Regions from separate parts of the Spongiibacter sp. UBA1325 genome, predicted to be linked through region 2. Evidence: riboswitches for the same ligand, from Rfam matches in the RefSeq annotation. Region 2 holds a riboswitch; each other region holds the start of a gene.
The links. A riboswitch is a leader RNA that binds a small molecule or an ion and turns the genes downstream of it on or off. The one in region 2 is predicted to bind cobalamin.
Positions count from the first base shown of each region.

Region 1: another riboswitch for cobalamin. It lies ahead of B3K78_RS04115 (cobaltochelatase subunit CobN); the one in region 2 lies ahead of B3K78_RS00520 (TonB-dependent receptor domain-containing protein).
Region 3: another riboswitch for cobalamin. It lies ahead of B3K78_RS05585 (TonB-dependent receptor); the one in region 2 lies ahead of B3K78_RS00520 (TonB-dependent receptor domain-containing protein).

Region 1 is NZ_DBTD01000004.1:273,152-279,262, reverse strand. Features, by position in the region: gene B3K78_RS04115 (cobaltochelatase subunit CobN) at 1-1,713, opposite strand, end outside; cobalamin riboswitch at 1,898-2,125, opposite strand; gene B3K78_RS04110 (TetR/AcrR family transcriptional regulator) at 2,222-2,821, opposite strand; gene B3K78_RS04105 (aromatic ring-hydroxylating oxygenase subunit alpha) at 2,953-4,098, shown strand; gene B3K78_RS04100 (helix-turn-helix transcriptional regulator) at 4,148-5,176, shown strand; gene B3K78_RS04095 (phytanoyl-CoA dioxygenase family protein) at 5,278-6,111, shown strand, end outside.
Region 2 is NZ_DBTD01000001.1:102,609-108,719, forward strand. Features, by position in the region: gene B3K78_RS00520 (TonB-dependent receptor domain-containing protein) at 1-1,804, opposite strand, end outside; cobalamin riboswitch at 1,896-2,047, opposite strand; gene B3K78_RS00525 (TcaA 3rd/4th domain-containing protein) at 2,155-3,618, opposite strand; gene B3K78_RS00530 (AraC family transcriptional regulator) at 3,888-4,901, opposite strand; gene B3K78_RS00535 (fatty acid desaturase family protein) at 5,047-5,931, shown strand; gene B3K78_RS00540 (2-dehydropantoate 2-reductase) at 5,984-6,111, opposite strand, start outside.
Region 3 is NZ_DBTD01000005.1:98,298-104,408, forward strand. Features, by position in the region: gene B3K78_RS05565 (NAD(P)-dependent oxidoreductase) at 1-124, opposite strand, end outside; gene B3K78_RS05570 (hypothetical protein) at 153-905, opposite strand; gene B3K78_RS05575 (peptidylprolyl isomerase) at 987-1,265, shown strand; gene B3K78_RS05580 (PepSY domain-containing protein) at 1,262-2,740, opposite strand; gene B3K78_RS05585 (TonB-dependent receptor) at 2,752-4,857, opposite strand; cobalamin riboswitch at 4,968-5,123, opposite strand; gene B3K78_RS05590 (hypothetical protein) at 5,154-5,693, opposite strand; gene B3K78_RS05595 (transporter) at 5,780-6,111, opposite strand, start outside.

The DNA of each region.
Region 1 (6,111 bases), on a different contig from region 2:
CGCCCGATTGCGGCTTTTTTGACGCACACCATCGAGGGCGTGGTGAAGATTCGTGACGGTATTGTGCATACTCTCGGTGAGTAGCGTTAAACGTTTATGGCGCAGGCGAAAATCCTGAAGTGCGCTGAGCCTCTCAAGCTGACTCACCATGCGCTGGTGTAATTCACCCAGCGGGCCAGCCACCATTTCTTGCTGCACAACCTTGGGCAGCGTGGCAAACCACTTCCGATAATCGTTTGCACTCAGGCTGGCGACCTTACCAGACATCTCCGCCAATGCCTGGCGATCTTCGGGTAAATTCACCCCCCTTTCCTGCAGCAAACTCAGCAAGGCCTCGGTACTCTCTGGGAGCTTTCCGGTGTGATAGCCCGCAGACTGCAGTACCTGCAGCATTTCCAGCAAACTGTCGGGGACATTGAGATTATCTGCGCCGATATTGTGGCGACCGGGGGGGTGGTTGTAGTAGACAATGGCGATCCGTTTATCGACGTTGCGCTTGTTTTGCAGCGCCAACCAACGCTCTACCCGCCGCAGTTGCCGGGCCAACTCAGCGTCGACCACTTCGCTGCGACGCAGCCTGGCACCGGTGGCCGGGTCGATACCGGAGTCTGACGCCAGCGAGAGAATTTGCGCCTGTCCAATGCCCTGGAGTTCGGGCATGGCCAAACGGTAGTGCACTGAATCTGCCGGCAAACCCTGAGCGGAAAGCTGCCAGTCACTATAGCCCCAGTCCAGCACCCGCAGGCCTTTCAACACGGGCAAGTTCAGCGCTTTCAGAGCGTCGAGAACCGCTTGGCGACCTTCACCGCCGCCAACCACAAAGTCCTGCAGAGAAATAATGACCGAGGGCGTCGCCGCACGCTTACCGGCCATTAGCGTTGCGATGGTATCTACAGCGTCGACGCTGGGCTCACCCCATGCCGCCAATAACGAGACGCACTGCCACTGCTGGTTTGCGCAAATAGCGCGATGCAACGCCCATTCACCGTTGAGGTCGCCGGTGTTGTGGTCGAGCACCCAAACAATGGGCTTATCGGCAGACAGTGATTGGTCCAGCTCGTCACTCGTCAGCCAACGCTCCCCTTGTTTACCGTGTAAGGCCAAACGCAGCGGCGCCTGTTCTCGCAGTGGTGCGACATCCCCATCATTCAGCAGCGCAATCAACGACTCGGCATTCACCGCCGAGCGGTGAATCCAATACGCCCGTGCCTGCAACCACGCGCTGTAATCGGGAAATTTTTGCTGGCTGGCCGCCAGTGACTCAGCATCCAGCGCCAGGCCCTCGCTGCCCACAAACTGCTGACTAACGGCGCTGGAAAACAGCTGCCCATTGGCATCGCGCTGCAGCGCCATAAGCCGGTTGTCACTGTGCAATACAAAGCGGCGTTGACCGCGCGGATACGCCATTGCCAGCAGGCGTTCGACGGATTCGCCGAACACCCCCGCGAGAAGTAAGGAATGGTGACTCAACAGTAGCTGCTGTAAATCTGCGTCGTTCAGTCGCTCTACTTGGCTAACGGTGCGAATCGCTATATCCGCCTGCGGCTTCTTATCAAGATAGCGGTGAGCGCCCGCCACCAGCACCGAGGAAGAGCGGTCGGAGACGATCACGAGGCTAGCCTGCGCCGCCGAGCACAGCAAGCTCGCAGTCAGTGCGAGGAGGAATACCAGTAACGCCTTAGTCCAGTGCCACTTGTTAAAATGCTGATTCACCCGAAGTCCCTTCCTGTACGGCAGCCAAAGTAAGGCTGTGATACCGCGTGCAAGTGGACGTCTCGACAACTGGCATAACCAGCTATTGCGCTCGCATGCCCACCCGCATGTGATTGATAAAACGCGGTTGTCGAAAAGGGAGGAATTTAGAAGGGAAAACTGGCCCTGCTACGTCGCCCACCGCAACTACGCACTGTGTTCAGGCCGGTCTCCGGGCTTACAGAAGTGGATCTCTCCAAATGTTTGACGCCTTCCCGTCGTGAGACAGTGGCCGTGCCAAACTACTTCTGATTACCGTTGCGGGGGCAGCACAGGGCTAGCATGCATGGCCAGAATCAGCACAGTATGCGCACCTGTTTCCCGTTTAACCCAAGTAAAACAACAATTGGGCACCTGGAACAGGGAGCGATCATACCGACTTAATTAACTCGGTCAAGACAAAGGCGCGGGCACTAAATACCGGGTAGCAGACGCCAGGCGATTTTTGATCACGCGAAATTTGTGTGGGTCAGCCAATGGCTTGCGAGATCAATACTCTGAGTTTCTCCTCGTAGCCGCTGCGCAGTTCGCGATACATTTCCTCACCAAACATCTGGCTCAATGTCGGCTCGGAAACCAGAAAGTAATTCATCGCTCCCAGCAGCTGATACACGGTAATTAAGGCCTGAGCATCGGACGAAAAGGTGGAAGGCGAGGCCTGCTTGGCCAACGCGATAAGCGACTCCAAAAATGGCCGCAGGTACCAGATATTGGCAGAGGTTGCGCGGTGTTTGTTGTCCAGGAGTTCGCGCATTAGCAGCTGCGTTTTGTGGGTCTGCCCTTCCAGCAGGCGGTAAAAGCGTATCAGCGTGTCTTCCAAGGCACTGCTACCCTCGCCGCTTGTGGCATCGCGCGCTGCCTCTAGTTCTGCCATTAACTGGTCAGAAATTCCTTTCAGCACTTCGCCGTATAGCTTTTCCTTGCTGCCAAAGTGGTGAAGCAGGGCCTGCTTGGTATAGGGCAACTCGTCGGCAATGGCCGCGATGCTGGTGCCATAGAAACCGCGCTCGGCAAACAGACGTGTTGCCACCGACAAAAATTGCTGTCGCGTATCCGCTGCCTCACTCATCACCATGCGCTCCTACTGTTTTTTTCAAACGGGCTGTTTGCCACACTTATCGCCGCTTGACAGCTTACCATGTGGTAAGTATGGTTTCACTTACCACATGGTAAGCCGCGTAAATCGCAAGGGGTCGCAGCGTGAAACACACAACTGAAATTCATCGCATTAACGAGTTGCTGAAACTCAATGAAGAAAAGTCTGCCTTTCTTGACGACAGCGTTAGCCATAACCCTGTTGAGCACTACTATTCGGCGTCGATTTTCGAGCGGGAACAGGCCGCCATTTTCCGGCGACTACCCCAGCCTCTGGTGCACAGCAGCGAGCTGAAAGAACCCGGCGCTTTTCTGCGCCGCACACTGGCCGGCTTACCTCTGCTGATCACCCGCGATGCCGATGGCCACGTGCATGTTTTTTTAAATGTTTGCCGCCACCGGGGCACGCGATTGGTAGATGAACAATCTGGCTGCAAACACCGCTTCACCTGCCCCTACCACGCCTGGACCTGGGACAACCGCGGCGAGCTTATTGGTGTACCCCATCAAAAGCTGGGCTTCCCCGATCTGGACCGCGCCCAACACGGCTTAAAACGACTTGGTTGCAGCGAGTTTGGTGGTTGGCTGTGGGTAAATCCGGCCGGCGAAGAAGCGCCGGATATCCCCGCCTTTTTGCAGGACTATGCCCCGGACTTTTCATGGTTTGGCGGCGAGTCGCTGCAGCTTCTCCACGTAGAGGAGCAAACCCGCGAGGTGAATTGGAAGTTGTTGGTGGAGGGCGGCATAGAGGCCTATCACTTCCGCGTGGCCCACCGAAACACCATCGCGCCTTACTTCTTCGACAACTTATCGAGCTACGAAAGCAGCGGGCCGCACCTGCGCTCCATACTTGCCAAGCGCTCAATGGCCGACTTGCGCACACAAGCTGAAGCTGACTGGCAGCTGCGCGACCATGCTCAGGTGGTCTACACCTTGTTCCCAACCACCCAGCTCTTGGTGCAGTCTGACCATATTGGATGGGTGCACTTTGAGCCACTCAGCGCGTCGTCTACCCGCATGCGGCTGTGTACACTGGTGCCGAAAAACCGCGTCGAAACGGACAAAGACCTGGCGCACTGGGCGAAAAATCATGCGATAACCGTAAAAACGCTCAGCGAGGATTTTGCAATTGGCGAAAGCATACAACAGGGGCTGCGTTCAGGCGCAAACGAAGCGCTAAACTTCGGCCGGTTTGAAGGAGCACTGGCGGTATTCAACCAGCAAATCAGTGATCGACTCTCGCCAGAATAGCGATAACACAGGGTTGCGATAAGAACGCAGCCTCTGTTTCCGAGGTGATATGAATACACGCGCTCGTAGCTATTTGCACATGCCGACCATTCCCCGCGAGTTTATCGCGCAGATGGTCGAACACCTGCCGCCACAGGAGCTGGCAAATTCCTCACTGAAGGGCTTGGTATCCGACCTGCTGAGTAAGAAAAAAGTCAGCATCAACGAATATCGCAGCTTGCACCGCTGTCTGGCCGAGCAATTAGATGACGAAATGCTGGGCTTTCTGCCGCGACCCGTGCCGCGAGGAAGCCTGAATACCCTGAGCCATCTGCTGGTGCACAGTCCAGACCTGTACAGCGCCCTGGAAAACTACAATCGCTTTTACAGCCTGTTTCTCGATGCCGAGCAAACTCTGTTGGACTTGTCGCAGTTACGCAGCCAGCACTGTATCGAGCTCAGGCGCATTAACGGTCGTACGACCAGTCCTATGTTTCAACAAACCATCATGATGGCACTGGTGAAGATTCCCAGCTGGCTGGCGGGGCAACAATTGCCCATCCGCTCGCTGCACTTCCAGTTTGACGCAATGCCCTTCGACCGCGAGTTTGCCTATCTTTATGGCGCCGTACCGAGCTTTGGTGCGGCCTCGACACGCTTGCAATTTCAAGCGGCGGCGCTGGCCTTTGCGGTGCGCCCATCGCTGAATGCGGATGACTACAGCAAGCGATTTATGGAGCATTTCCTGTACTGGTCTGACGATGATGACCTCACCCGGCGGGTGTACGCAGAAATCTCTCACCGCCTGGGGAACGATGACGCAGACGTGATTGCAATAGCGGGGATACTGGGTGTGTCGAAACACACCCTGGCCCGCCACCTCAAAGCCAGAGGCACGAGCTACTCGGCCATTCTCGCTAAAGTGCGCCACGACAAAGCGCTGTATCAGCTGGTAAATAGCGATGCCTCTATCGAAGCAATTGCCGAACAGCTCGGCTACACAGAAACCGGATCATTCAGCCGCTCTTTCAAAAGCTGGATGGGAATCAGCCCCGCCGACTATAGAAAGATCGCGCAGCAAAATGCGACGAAATGCTAAATTCTTGCAACGCCTAAACATTCTTCCCTCAGCCACTGCCGCCTACACTGCATCCAAGGCTTACCTAAGGGCCAACAAATATCGATTCAGAGGAAAAGGCAATGACGACACCCAAGCAAGAAAACTTTGACAGCTATGTGTCTTCTGAGACCGCTCGTAAGTACAAAAAATCGGCCTCCGATGCATTGAGCAAAGTAGATCGACACATGCTGGATAAGCAGTTGGCCGCAGTTCAACGCGATGGCTACGTTATTATCCCCAACGTCCTGTCTGCTGAACAACTGCATGAAATTCGACAAGAGGTGTCTCCCCTCCTGGACAGCACGGGCCGCAATGACTTTGAGGGAGCGCTGACCCAGCGACTGTATTCCGTTATTGCGAAGACTTTCGTTTGTAACCCGTTGGTCGAGCATCCACTTATTCTGGCGCTACTCGACAGCCTCTTTCAGCCGGGCTATCTCTTGTCGCAGTTACAAGTCATCAATATTTTGCCGGGAGAGAGCCAGCAGGCGATACACACCGACGATGCTTTTTACGCTCTGCCGCGCCCACGGCAGGCACTAGGCGCCGCGACTGTGTGGGCGATAGATGACTTCACGACAGAAAATGGCGGCACCGTGGTGATTCCGGGGTCTCACCAATGGGGAGAGGGTGGCCCCACCGACGAGCAACTGTCCCGGCAAATTCACTGCGAAATGCCCGCAGGCTCAGTGGTGTTTTTTCTCGGAACGCTGTGGCATGGCGGCGGCGCGAACCGTTCCTCGTCCTCACGGCTGGCTATCACTGCGCAGTATTGTGAGGGCTACTGCCGTACTCAGGAAAACTTCAGCTTATCTATACCACTGAAGCGCGTGGCAAAATGTTCAGAAGATATTAAACGGATGCTGGGCTATTCAATTTATGGCCCATTTATGGGCATGGTCGATGGCAAGCAC
Region 2 (6,111 bases):
TGGCGCTAACGTAGTCTTTGTCAAACAGGTTCTTTACCAGCAGTTGCAACTTGAGGCTGTCATTGATCTGGTAGGAAACACCGGCATCGACCAGGCCGTAGCCCGGCAATTCGTCGGTATTGCTGGTGTTTTCGTAGCGGTCACTGGTCAAGCGAACACTGGCATTGACTCCCCATTGCTGCCATTGGCGGTCAACATCGATGTTCACCTGGCTATCGGCGCGGCGGCGCAACTCCTTGCCTGAATTTTTATCTTCAGTATCCAAGAGCGTTGCATTGGCTTCGATATGCCACTGTCTTACTACGGTTGCTAAGCTTAGCTCCAGGCCCTCGATGCGCGCTGATTCAATTTGGTCCGGCCCGAAGGTGGCTGGGTTGTATTGAATGAGCTTATCCACGTCATTGATGAAATAGTTAACGCTCCACTGTCCCCAGGCGTGTTTACCGCGCAACTCCAGCTCCCGGTTTTTTGAGCTTTCAGGCTCGAGGTTGGGGTTGCCGTAGCCGGGGTAGTAGAGGTCGTTAAAAGTGGGGGCGTTGAAGCCCTCACCGTAGGAGGCGATCAATTTCATGCCCATGGGTAAGTCCAATCCGGCGGCGGCGTTGCGGGTGTCGCTGGAGCCAAATTGTTCATTACTGTCGTGACGCCATCCCAGTGCGTAGTCGATGCGGCCATAGTCGGCTTGCCATTGCGCAAAGCCTGCATTGTTCTCGCGTTCGTCTTTGCCGTAGCTCAGCGTGCTGTCGACCTCGTCATTAATATGCTCGCCACCCAGGGTGAGTACGTGGTGTTTACCGAGCTGCCAGTCATTCTGGGCAGTGAATTGCTTGCGAGTGGTTTCGAATACATCGCCGCGAAGATTCGCGGCAACCAACGCGGGGTCGCGATAGCGATAGCGCGTTTGGCTTTCATCGGTAGATTGGCCCGCGGTAAGCTTCAGTGCCCAGTTGTCGCTTAGCTGAAATTCACCGCGCAAACCCGCGACGGTAACCGTGCTGTCTGTGTAGGGCTCGCAGGCAAAGTTATTGGGAAACGGTGCGTAGCAGTTGGTGTCGTATTCGCTCTCGCTATCGCTGTGCTGGTACAGCGCGTGAACTTTGGCGCGTGCGTTAAAGCGATGTGACACGCTGAAATTGATAGCCTGCTGCTCAAAACCGTCGTCATCGCCGTGGCGCAGTGCCTTGCTTGTGGTGTTGTCGACGCCGTCGGTCTCCTCGTACAAGCCGCTTAGGCTGAACTGAGTGTCGGCGTTTCCGCCGTTTACGGCAGCAACCGTTTTAACAGTACCCTCGGTGCCCGCGCTAAGTTGTACAAAGGGTTTCACACCATCGGTGTCGTGGTACTTCTTGGTGATGATGTTAATGACACCGCCAATCGCCTCGGAACCATACAAGGCTGAGCGAGGCCCGCGAACAATTTCTACGCGCTCGATCAGCTCCGGGGGCAAGTTAGTGAGCGAGGGACTGCCCAGTGTTGCTGAGCCTACCCGCACGCCGTCAACCAACAGCAGCGTATGATTACTTTGGTTGCCGCGAACAAACAAGCTGGTGGCGGCGCCGCGGCCACCGTTGCGCACGAAGCTGATGCCAGCGGCGCGAGACAGCAATTCTTGCAGGTCGAGCGGTGCGATACGCTCGATATCGGCGCGCTCGAATACCGTGACTGGCGCCAGTACTTCGGCAATGCTTTGCTCAGTGCGCGTGGCGGTAACGACGGTGGTTTCTATTTCGCCGGCGCTGGTAATCAGCGGGCTGGATAAGGCTGCAAGCAGAGCAGTGTTCACAGCAAGTGGACGGTTTTTCATGACTTACCTCAAAGCTAAAAATAGGAAGCAATGAGGGAGGGATAGTGGTGATATACAAGTATATGACCGCTGATGAAGCCCTCCGCTACATCGGGTGATAACTGATTAGGCCGGTTCCGGGCTCTCACCAAAGGTGATTACCGTTGCGGGGGCAGCGTCGGTCTTGTCGAGTGGTCGACTCACCGAACTTCCCGTTTAACCCTCAAACTAATGTCTTTGGGCACCTAACACAGGCGGCGCAACTCTATTCGGGCGCGAAGGCGTTGTCAAATATTCAGCGCCAACGCTCGACTGCGGGCGCCAGGTTCGCAAGCTGGCGGGCTGGTTTGCCAGCCCTGCTTCCGTTGGTATTAATGGAGGTACTTGTCTAGGTCGATCAGTGACTTAGCATTTTCCTTTACCAGTATATCGATAATAAATTCCCGCTCAGGCGTGATGACTTTCATCTTGTGTTTTCCAGAGGGCATATTGGGTAATTTGGTTGGCGGCGTGCGAGAGATGCCGTTTATTTCCAGCTGAATATCGTTGCGGGTCGTCACGATTACGAGCACACCAGTCGATTGCACCACTTTTCCTGCGCCTAATTGTTCCGACATATTGCCCGAGGGTTGCATGTCGAAATCATAGGCAAAGGCGTCGTCGGCTTCTATTTGGACGCTAATCGTCTTGGCACCGAAGAAGTCCTTCCGAACTTGTATGGTGTGCCGACCCTCGGTGAGCTTGCCTACGTAGGGCGTGGCTTTACTTATCTTTCCGCTGGGCTTGCCATCGATGTATACGTCGACATTGTCCATGTTTGCGGTAAGGCGAATATAGCCGCTGCCAAGCTTTTCAAGCCGACTGATCTCTTGGTGGAGCTCCGTGCCATCAAAATAGCGCAAGGGGTAACTGGCGGTGCTGTGATTAGTGGAAAAGCTAAGCGGGACAGTAATTTCCTTGAGCCAAGCATCAATCAGGTGGTGGTATTTCTTTGGCAGCTGACTGAAAAAATGCGCCTTCGAAAAGCCGAGGTGCTTGTTGGCTGTCGCCACCTCTATTACGCCGTCATCTACCGTAATTGTCATACCGTCAGGTACATTACCAGCCCGGGGTTGAACCTGAGCCTTCACGCTGCGCTGGTTTTTGAGCACCCGCTTAAACAGCGCATCTTGCTTGACGATATTTACGACCGTATCTGTGATATTGCGCTCATTGAGCTCGCCGCCGGGTGCTAGCCTTTTTAAGAAATGACTCTGATAGCGATTTAGTCTTTCGCCGTTACGGTATGTTATGCAGCTGTGCAAAGCCGACATGTCTAGGCTGCACAGTATGGCATCACCTTGTTCCGGGACGGATACTTTACCTCCGCTCTCGAGGCGCTTTGTCGTCTCCCATATGAGGCTGGGTTTGCCACTGATACGCCGGTTGCGAGTGGTTGAGGTTTCGGCGCTATGCAGCGGTGACAATAACTCGGTCAGTGCCTGGCTTTGCTCCAGGTAAAGGCGCTTCTTCTTTTTTGCGCCGGCGACGCGATGTTTGTAGTCGCCGTCAGAAAACGCCGCCCAGGATTGAATGTAGTCAATGCTCTTGATGTGCGACTCGGTGAGATTCGCCTCGCGATCTATGGTGTACGCCAGGACAATTTGCTGGGGTGTTTCGGTGCGCGTTGAAATTTCAAATTTTTCCGCCTGTACGTCCATGTGCTCAACAATAATCTTTGTTTGATGGACAAGTTCATCGGGGTAGTACTTGTAGTACTTTGTTGCACAGCCTGAGGAAAGGATAGCCAGCAGGCATAGAGTGAAAACAGAAAGTCCCTGTCGATAACGAGTCATTTGCCATGAATCCTGAAAAATACGAGTAAGATCGCCGCAGGCATTGTGGCGTGCCTGGCGACCAATTGTAGCGAAAATAAAGCGCTTCTGACTTGCAAGCTGCTGAATAAAAGCAGATTAAATGGGCTGCGGCGGTCGCCTTTTTGCTCCTCATGCGGCGTGTTAGCAGGTGGTTGTCGTAGAGTTTGCTTGTCGTAGAGTTTGCTTGTCGCGAATGGCGCCCACTTATGTTTTGCGGTCAGGTAAAGAGCGATGTCAGGGTAGAGAGGCTAGACCTTGTATTGATTTTTTCGGTACTGGCCGGGAGACTGGCCGTGCCAGCGCCGAAAGGCGCGGGTGAAGCTTGCTGTATCCAGGTATCCGAGCTGGGCGGCGAGTTCTTCCAGCGTCATCAGGGAGTTCTTTAGCAGTTGCTCGGCGAGTGAGCGTCGCTCGTCATCAACCAGTTGCCGGAAGCTGGTGTTCTCCTCTTCCAGGCGACGACGCAGGCTGCGCGGTGAGATCGCCAGCGCTGCCGCCGTGTCTTCCAGTGTTGCGCTTAGCCCGAGTTGACAGAGGATCTGGCGACGGACTTGTCCTGCGGTTCCGGTTTCCTGCCGACGTGCCAATTGCGTGCGGCACTGGTCTTCCAGCATTCTCACCAAGTGCGGGTCGTAAGTGGGAAGCGGTCGGTCGGCGTCTTCCGGGGCGATTAACACGGCGGTTCGCGGTGCAGCGAAATGCGGGTTCCAGGCAGCTAAGGTCTCGCTTTTCTCAAGCTCCGCGGTTTGCATTAAGTCCAGCTCCACGGCTTGCACGCTAATGCCTGACAAACCGAGTTCACGCAGTAAATTGAGCGCAGTTGCCAAATCGCGAAGTTTCAGAAATTCCCTGAGCTCAAGTGGGATGGTATCGCCGTTGAGTACAACGCCGAAATGCGTGTCGTTGTCGATCAGGCTCAGTTGGCAGTAGGCAGTGCTTAGCGGTAGATAGCGCATGGCATGTTGCACAGCGTCTCGCAGGCTGCGGCAGGTGCGAAGCGTGAAGCCCCATAAGCCGAAGGTGGCGATGTTGTAGCGCAGGCCCAGTTCAAACCCGATGGCGGGGCTGCCGCCAAGGGCATGCATCACATTCGCGATGACCTGCATTTCCTGCTCGCGGGTAATCAGGCTTTCTGTTTCGGCAAGGTCGCTGTCGGAAATACCGGTGTTTTGCAGGCAGCATTGTTGGCTAACGCCGCGCTCGGCTGCAAAGTTGACCATGACCTGGGCCATGGTAATTGGGTGAAGAATATCCGCGTTCATCGCCCGGCTAGCTCCGTCTGCCGCCGCAGCCGGCACGCGATGTGTGGTGGTCTGCTATGCCCTGATGACGGCCAGAAATGCCCTTCTGGTTGAGCGACGCTGTCTGTAGTGTGCTGGCCTGTCATCAATGCTCGGAGAATAATCGGTGGAAAAGAATCATAGCACAGCTAATCGGCGGGCTATTGTGGTGGCCAAGCGCTACATGGGAGAGTTTGCCTGGCCAACGGTGCTACTCACTATGTTAGTTGTCGGTGCTTTTATTGCTAACTTGGCACTGTTCATCGCCGGTGTGGTGCCGTGGTGGCTGGCGACGCTGGTGTATGCCGCGCTCACCTACACGGCCTACACGCCTTTGCACGAAGCCACCCACGCGAATATTCATGGTGATCATGCATCGTTGAAATGGCTGAACGATGCCTGTGGGTTTGTTGTTGCCCCCATTATTATGATCCCTTACGCATCGCACACGGTGGAGCACTTTACCCATCACCGCTATACCAATCAGCAGGGTAAGGACCCGGACTATATGCTCCACAAAATGGGCGACGGGTGTTGGGCCTTTCTGGTGACGGGCCTGCGGTTTTTTTGGCTGCAAAACCGCTTCCTTTACGCGACCCGCTGGCACAAGGTGTCTGGCCGCGAGCGGTTGATTTATTTGGGTGAAATTGCGTTTTCTGTGAGCTGGCGTATCGCCTTGGTGGCGTGGGTGGCCACGCCGGCGATTGTTGCATTATTGATCGTGGGCTACTTCCTTGGTGGCTTCTTTACGGCCTACTGGTTTGCGTATCGCCCGCACCTGCCTTACCGCGACGCTGAACGCTACCGCAATACCTGCAGTATGATCATGCCGCGTTGGATGAAGCCATTTGAATGGTTCTGGCTGGGACAAAACCTGCACTCCATTCACCACCTCTTTCCCCGCGTGCCGTTTTATCGCTATCACGCCGTTCACCGGGAAATCGAGCCGATTTTGCGCGCAGAGCAAACGCCGATTATCGGTATTTTTAGCCGCGAACCTGTGGAGCCTTGATGGGCACGGTGGCAAATGCCTGGGTCTGCGGCTGGGTACGGAAGCCTGTGGCTTATTGGCCCGGAAGGGCCTTAAGCTGCTCTAGCAGCTGCCGGTTGATTGGCATGGCAATACCGTGTTGCTCTGCCACGCGACAGAGGTAGCCCGTGATGTAGTCGATCTCACTGCGGCGACCGGACT
Region 3 (6,111 bases), on a different contig from region 2:
ATTCGTCCAGCTTTTTCACGCTCTCGGGGCGACACACAGCGGCGACCTCGTCACCCGCCTCCAACAACTGCCGAACCATGTATTGCCCCAACTTGCCCGAAGCGCCCACCACACAAATTCGCATTTTTTATCCCTCGCCTGTCAGCCTGAGCTCAGCCCTGCAAGCCCTCGCGGGCCATAAATTCTGCAACCTGTTGTCGCGCTTGCGCATCGCGATGTTCGTCGCCGCGCCGACTGTCCATTTGGTCAATATAATGCAGCAGCCCCACCTCGTTAAACGCGTACATCGGGGTATCGCTGCAAACATCGGCGGCCTGCTGCGCCGACAGCAGGCTGGTTCGCGCATGGTACAAGCGATTGTGGTGACTATTATCGAGTATCAATAAACCCGGCTGACGATTCAGCAGCAGACCACTGCCCTCCTCAAGACTGCGAGCCACCCACTGCTCGTGTAAGGCATCAACAGAAAGCTGTGGCTGCTGGCCCTGCAACTGGTAAAAGCGCTCAGCCATCGTATGGCCCATCACCCAGGTAGCGAAATAACGGCGCGGTGCAGCCAGCCAAAAGGCCGTCGGATACGGCGGTGTGTCCTGGTGAGGGCTCTGACAAAAGTCAGTGAGATAGGGATTGCTGCTGTATGCATGCTGCTGAGGCGCGCGTTGCGCCAGGGTGTAATTGGTGGGGTTCAGCGGCAAACCGGGGAATTCGATAATGCCCCATTCAAAAATTTCCTTGCGCAGCTGCTGCAAGAAGTCGTAGGCCGAGGCATTAAAAGGGTGGCAGCTGTGCAGCGCTTCAGGCACGGCTATACGAAGCCCTAACAAACGGCCATCCAGGCGATAGCATCCCGTAGTAACCGTGCATTCTGCAGCGATATCATCAAAGCTAAAGGCGGGGCGGTACATACACACTCGGAACTATTCGCGACCGTTGGCCCGCCACATTATAATCAGCCTCCCCTAATTACCAGCCCGGGAATGCCCGCAATGAACACAGCAATGGCGCGCCACATCCTTGTCGCGACAGAGGCCGAAGCCTTGGATATCAAACGCCGCCTTTCGAAAGGGCAGGCCTTTGATGTGCTGGCACGCAAGTATTCCACGTGCCCCTCAGCGAAGAAAGGCGGCGATCTCGGCGAAGTTCGCCGCCGACAAATGGTACCCAGCATCGACAAGGTGATTTTCAATAACGCCCTGCGCCAAACCCACGGCCCGATCAAGAGTAAGTTCGGCTATCACTTGGTGCAGGTGTATTTTCGCGGTTAAGCGCGACGCCTGCTGGGCCGCGCCTGAAGGCGTTTCGCCGCGATGATTATCGCGGTTATCGAAAAGCCAGCCCCCAAAACCATCATTGTAATCACCAATACATCCCAGAGAGGACGACGGTTCAACAGCGGCAAAAAGTCCCAGCTATGCAAGCCGTTGTATAGCCAGCGCCGCAATCGCTCGCGCTGATTAAGCCTGCCACGCAGCTCACCCGTTAGCGGGTCAATGTGGAACCACGTTGCCTGTGGGTCGTCAAAACGCAGCCGCATCACCGGCAGCGGACGATAACGCTGGTGATGGCTGTAGTAGTACACATCGTGCCCGGCCAGCGTTTCAAGTCGGTAGCCGTAGCCGGGCAGCAGCTGCGCTGCGGCATCGGCGACCTTCGCCGCCATCACCGGCTCACGCTGCCAGGACAGCGGCCGCAATAAGTCTGTGTGGCGAGGGGAGCGCGAGCCAAGCAGGTAATATTCGCCGCCCAATCGTCGCCAATGCAATTCTCGGTATTCCCCGCTACGGAGAACCTGTTGAAGCGCGTGCAGTGACGCCACCTCGTCCGCGATTTCCCCTCCGCCGTAATAGCGCTGCGCCTGCCGAGAGTAGGGCTCGCCTGACGAAAAAATTCCCCACGGGCTCATCGACATCAAACCGCTGAACATATAGGTGGCGAAGAATAATACGCAGATCAGCCCCATTACGTGGTGCCATTTCATCACCCCACGATAGGGGCTATAACGACGCCCCTTGTAGGGTTTGCGCAGACGCAAACGCCAAATACCTACAACGGCCCCACTGGCAATAGACAGCAACCCCAATAGCGATAAAGCAATTACCAACTGTGCCCACAGTTCTGAGTGGCGACGCAGCGCCGCCGGATAGAGCCAATGCAGGTTGGCCCCCAGCCAATTCCAGCTGCGTTCAAAGCGCGTGGTATCTCGCAGCACCTGGCCCGTTTGCGACGACACATAAAGCTGAAGCCCATCCTCGGTGCCAAGGTCCACCCGAAAGAGCGGGCGATGCTCGCGCAAGCTCGACGATAAGCTCCACTGGTCGTAGTCGATACTCGCCACCGATACCACCCCAGCGTCACCGGCCGCCAGGCGACCACTGCGCCGGGCAAAGGCCTGCGCAAACCCGACGGCCTCCTCCGCAGAAATTGCGGCGACGGGCTCGGCCGTATCAGCGTAATACCGCTCTGTTCGGCCATCGCTGAAACCAACAACATAGGCAGCGCGATCGCCAATGGCGCGCAGGCTGAGCTGAGTAACGCCCGCCTCGCTCAACAACTGCCGCGGGGAAACGGCAACGGCAGAGGCCCGCAGCGGCGGCAAGCCCGCCAGTCGCTCCTCCTCGCTCAAGCCAGGATAGGGCACATACATCAGCACAATGCCGCTGATAAACCACATGGCAAACAGTACGCACATAGCCACACCCAGCCAGCGATGCCCCAGATATAAATACCGCTTTAGTTTCATCGCGCCGCGCCTCAGAAGCGATAATTCACACTGAGGTCGGCAGCGCGCCCATCTGCCAGGATCCATTGATCACCATAGGGTGCCAACACATAGTCGCGGGTGTCCGACAGGTTTTTACCGCGCAAACTTATTTGCAGGGCATCACTAACCTGCCAGTGAAGGGCCGCGTCGACAACGCGGTAGGACGGCAATACCGAGGTATTACTGTCGTTGGCATAGCGCTTACCCACATAGCGCAGGCCCGCACCGAGCTGCCAGTGAGGGTGCCACTGCCAACGCAGCCACAGGTTGGCGGTTTTCTCGGCGACATTGCGCGGGGTGTTCCCGGAGAGATCATCGCCACCTTTCACGAACTCCTCGTAACGCGCCCGCGCCAATGCCAGATTAAAATCCAGGCTGACCGACTCGCTTACCTGTGTATACACCTCCCACTCGATACCTCGGGAAGATTGCTCACCAATTTGCCGCTGCACACCGCCGGGGTCAGCGCTCAACAGGTCGCGTTTGACGATATCGTATACCGCTAAACTGGTTTGCAAACGCCCCTGCCAGTACTGCTGTTTTACGCCGAGCTCTACTTGCTCACCCTTGGCCAGCTCTACGTCATCGTTCACCGATGTCAGTACCGATCCAATGGGGTCGAGTGCACGGCTGTATTGCGCATAGACAGAGGTTTCCTCTGACGGCTGGTAAACCACACCAACACGCCAACTGCCACCACTGGGCGACGAGGTACTGCGCGACGCGCTCTGGCCGTTGCTGCGCGCAACGTCGTTGCGCTCGATCTCAAGTCGGTCGTAGCGCAAGCCCAACACGGCACTCCACTGTGGCGTGATTTGCAGATGATCGTCGAGAAACAAGGCGACTTGCTGTGTCTCACTGCTGAAGTCATCGCTGGTGGCACTCTGCACACCGTCGCGCCAACGGCCCGGCGCAGGCTGCTCCAGGTCGACGCTACTGCTGCCTTGGTAAGGGGAGTTGTTGCGGTGGCTGAAGTCGATATCGTTCACTTCCAAACCGATGTTGAATCGGTTGTCACGCCCCAGTAAGGGTTGCGCTAAGGTGACATCCGCGCGATAGCCCAACTGCTCCTGGTCGTGCAGTATTTCCAGATAGAAACTCCGATCCACCTCACCAGAGGCCGAGTTGTAGGCGTAACTCTCAACATTGCGCCAGTGGCGATCGGCACGCATGTAGTAGAGTTCACTGCGCAGTACCGCCGCCTCGCTGATCTGCCAAGTGACAGAGAGCCGCGGCCACAAATCCTGGTAAGACACGATGGCATCACTAACATTGTAATTATTGCGACGTGTCGACGGATGCACCCGACCATCGACCAGTGGTGTTCCCCAGTAGGGCGCGGCATCAGTGTCGGCAATATCGACGGCAAGCTGCCACGACAACTGCGCCGTCTGCTGAAACAAGACACCAACTGCCAGCGCCTGCCGATGTTCATCGGCGCGGTCCACGTAACCATCGCTGCGGTGATCCACCGCATCAATGCGATAGGCGAGCTGGTCGGATACCGCATCCCCCAGGCCCAGCGCAAAACGTCGTAAACCAAAACTGCCTGCACTGATATCAAGCTCATTCGGCGCCTTCTCGAAGGACGGCTTTTTCGGCACGTAATTCACCGTGGCGCCAATGGCGCCCACACCATTAATCACCGAACCAGGGCCACGCAGCACCTCAATGCGCGCCATTGTCCAGGTGTCGGCAGGGAAGCTGACCGTGCCACTGCCCACATACAAGCGCTTGCCATCATAGGTGCTAACCACCGAACTGTGCCCGGCAAACCCGCGAACGGACGTGGCACTGCCGCCATTTCCCGGTGAGGCATTGGCGGCGAAGCCCGCCGCCCGCGTTAGCGCAGACAAGCCCGAGAAGTCGCCCTTTTCAGCAATGTCTTCTCCGGTGATGACCGCCACACTGGCGGGAATTTCCATCACGGTTAAGCCCAGCCGGGACCCGGCCTGGTGTTGCTCATACAACGATAAGCCCACCGACGTGTCGGCTTCGGCGGTCACCGCCATTTCTTCAAGTTGAAGATGCTCCGCAAAATTTGGCGCGCACCACACCAGCCCGCTGCACAGCAGCAAACATCGCGTATTGTTCATTGTGAAACCTCAAACGTAAGTTAAAAAACGCATGAGGGAGGGGACGAGGGAATTCGACAGCGAGCCGCAAGGGCCAGAAGAAGTCCAACGCATGAAGCCCTCCGCTTCATTGCTGTTAACGTCTAAAGGCCGGTATCGGGCTCTCATCGAAATGATCACCGTTGCGGGGGCAGCGTTGGATTCACCTTGGCGGTTTACCAAACTTCCCGTTTAACCTGCCAGACCGATTGCTCGTGTCGACAGGCACCTTCAGAACGCGGGGGAGCATACCACAGCTCGCCCGCTGCACAAGTTTGTCAGGCCAATAAGGCAAGAATCAGAAATAGCGCTGTGCCGGACAAGCTCAGCTGTATGGTGCGTGTTTTCAGCCCTTTTGAGGCAAGGCCCAAATACAAACCACTGAGCATAATCACGACCAGCGCCATCGAGAACGCAATTTCAAACTGCTTATACAACGTGGGGCCGTGCCCCTTGTGCAGCTCGATTAAAGCGGCAATCAAATCGGGCTTGGCAGCGACAATATGCAGGCCATCGTCGCGTTGCAACAACTGGTAGAACTGACGGTTGGTCGGACGAGTATCCAGGTTTTCGCCGCGGTGCTTCAAATATTGGAAGTTGCTGTTAAGGCCCTGCTCTTGGAGTAAGTCGCGCACCTGCTGCTCCAGGTCGGGGCTTTGGGTATCGATCTTTACCGGCACAACGGCCACGGTCTCTTTTTCGACACTGCCCTTTACACCCAACAGGTAGAGCCCACCTGAGAGCGCCATGATCACCACCATCGGCGCAAAGAACGCGGCTAAATACAGGTGGATATTGATAACTAGCTTTCTGGACATTACTGCACTCCCTTACAACCAAAAATGGCATGCCAGAATAGCATGCCATTGATGTAGGAGTTTGACGCAGCTCTATGACAGGCGCATTAAAATGCGTATTGCCAGCCTGCGGTTAGCGTCGAGTCCAGTTCCATTTGCGGGCCGTCCAAGTGCTGGTAAACCGGCTCGCCATATTCCAGCGCCAGCCGGTGCCCCTTCGCGGCCCCTTTCAGGAACAGGTAATTGAGGCCCAATGAGAGCTCGCTGCGCTCGCCGCCCTGCGCATCGGGGTCCGCCGTTGGCACCATCATCGGATTCAGATCGTCTCGCGCACCGTCGATATTTCCCCAGGCGCTGTGAGTTACGCGCAGCGAAGCGCTCAACGCCGGAGAGAAGCTGTGCGCCAACCACGCACTTACTTGGGCGCGATTGCCAAGAC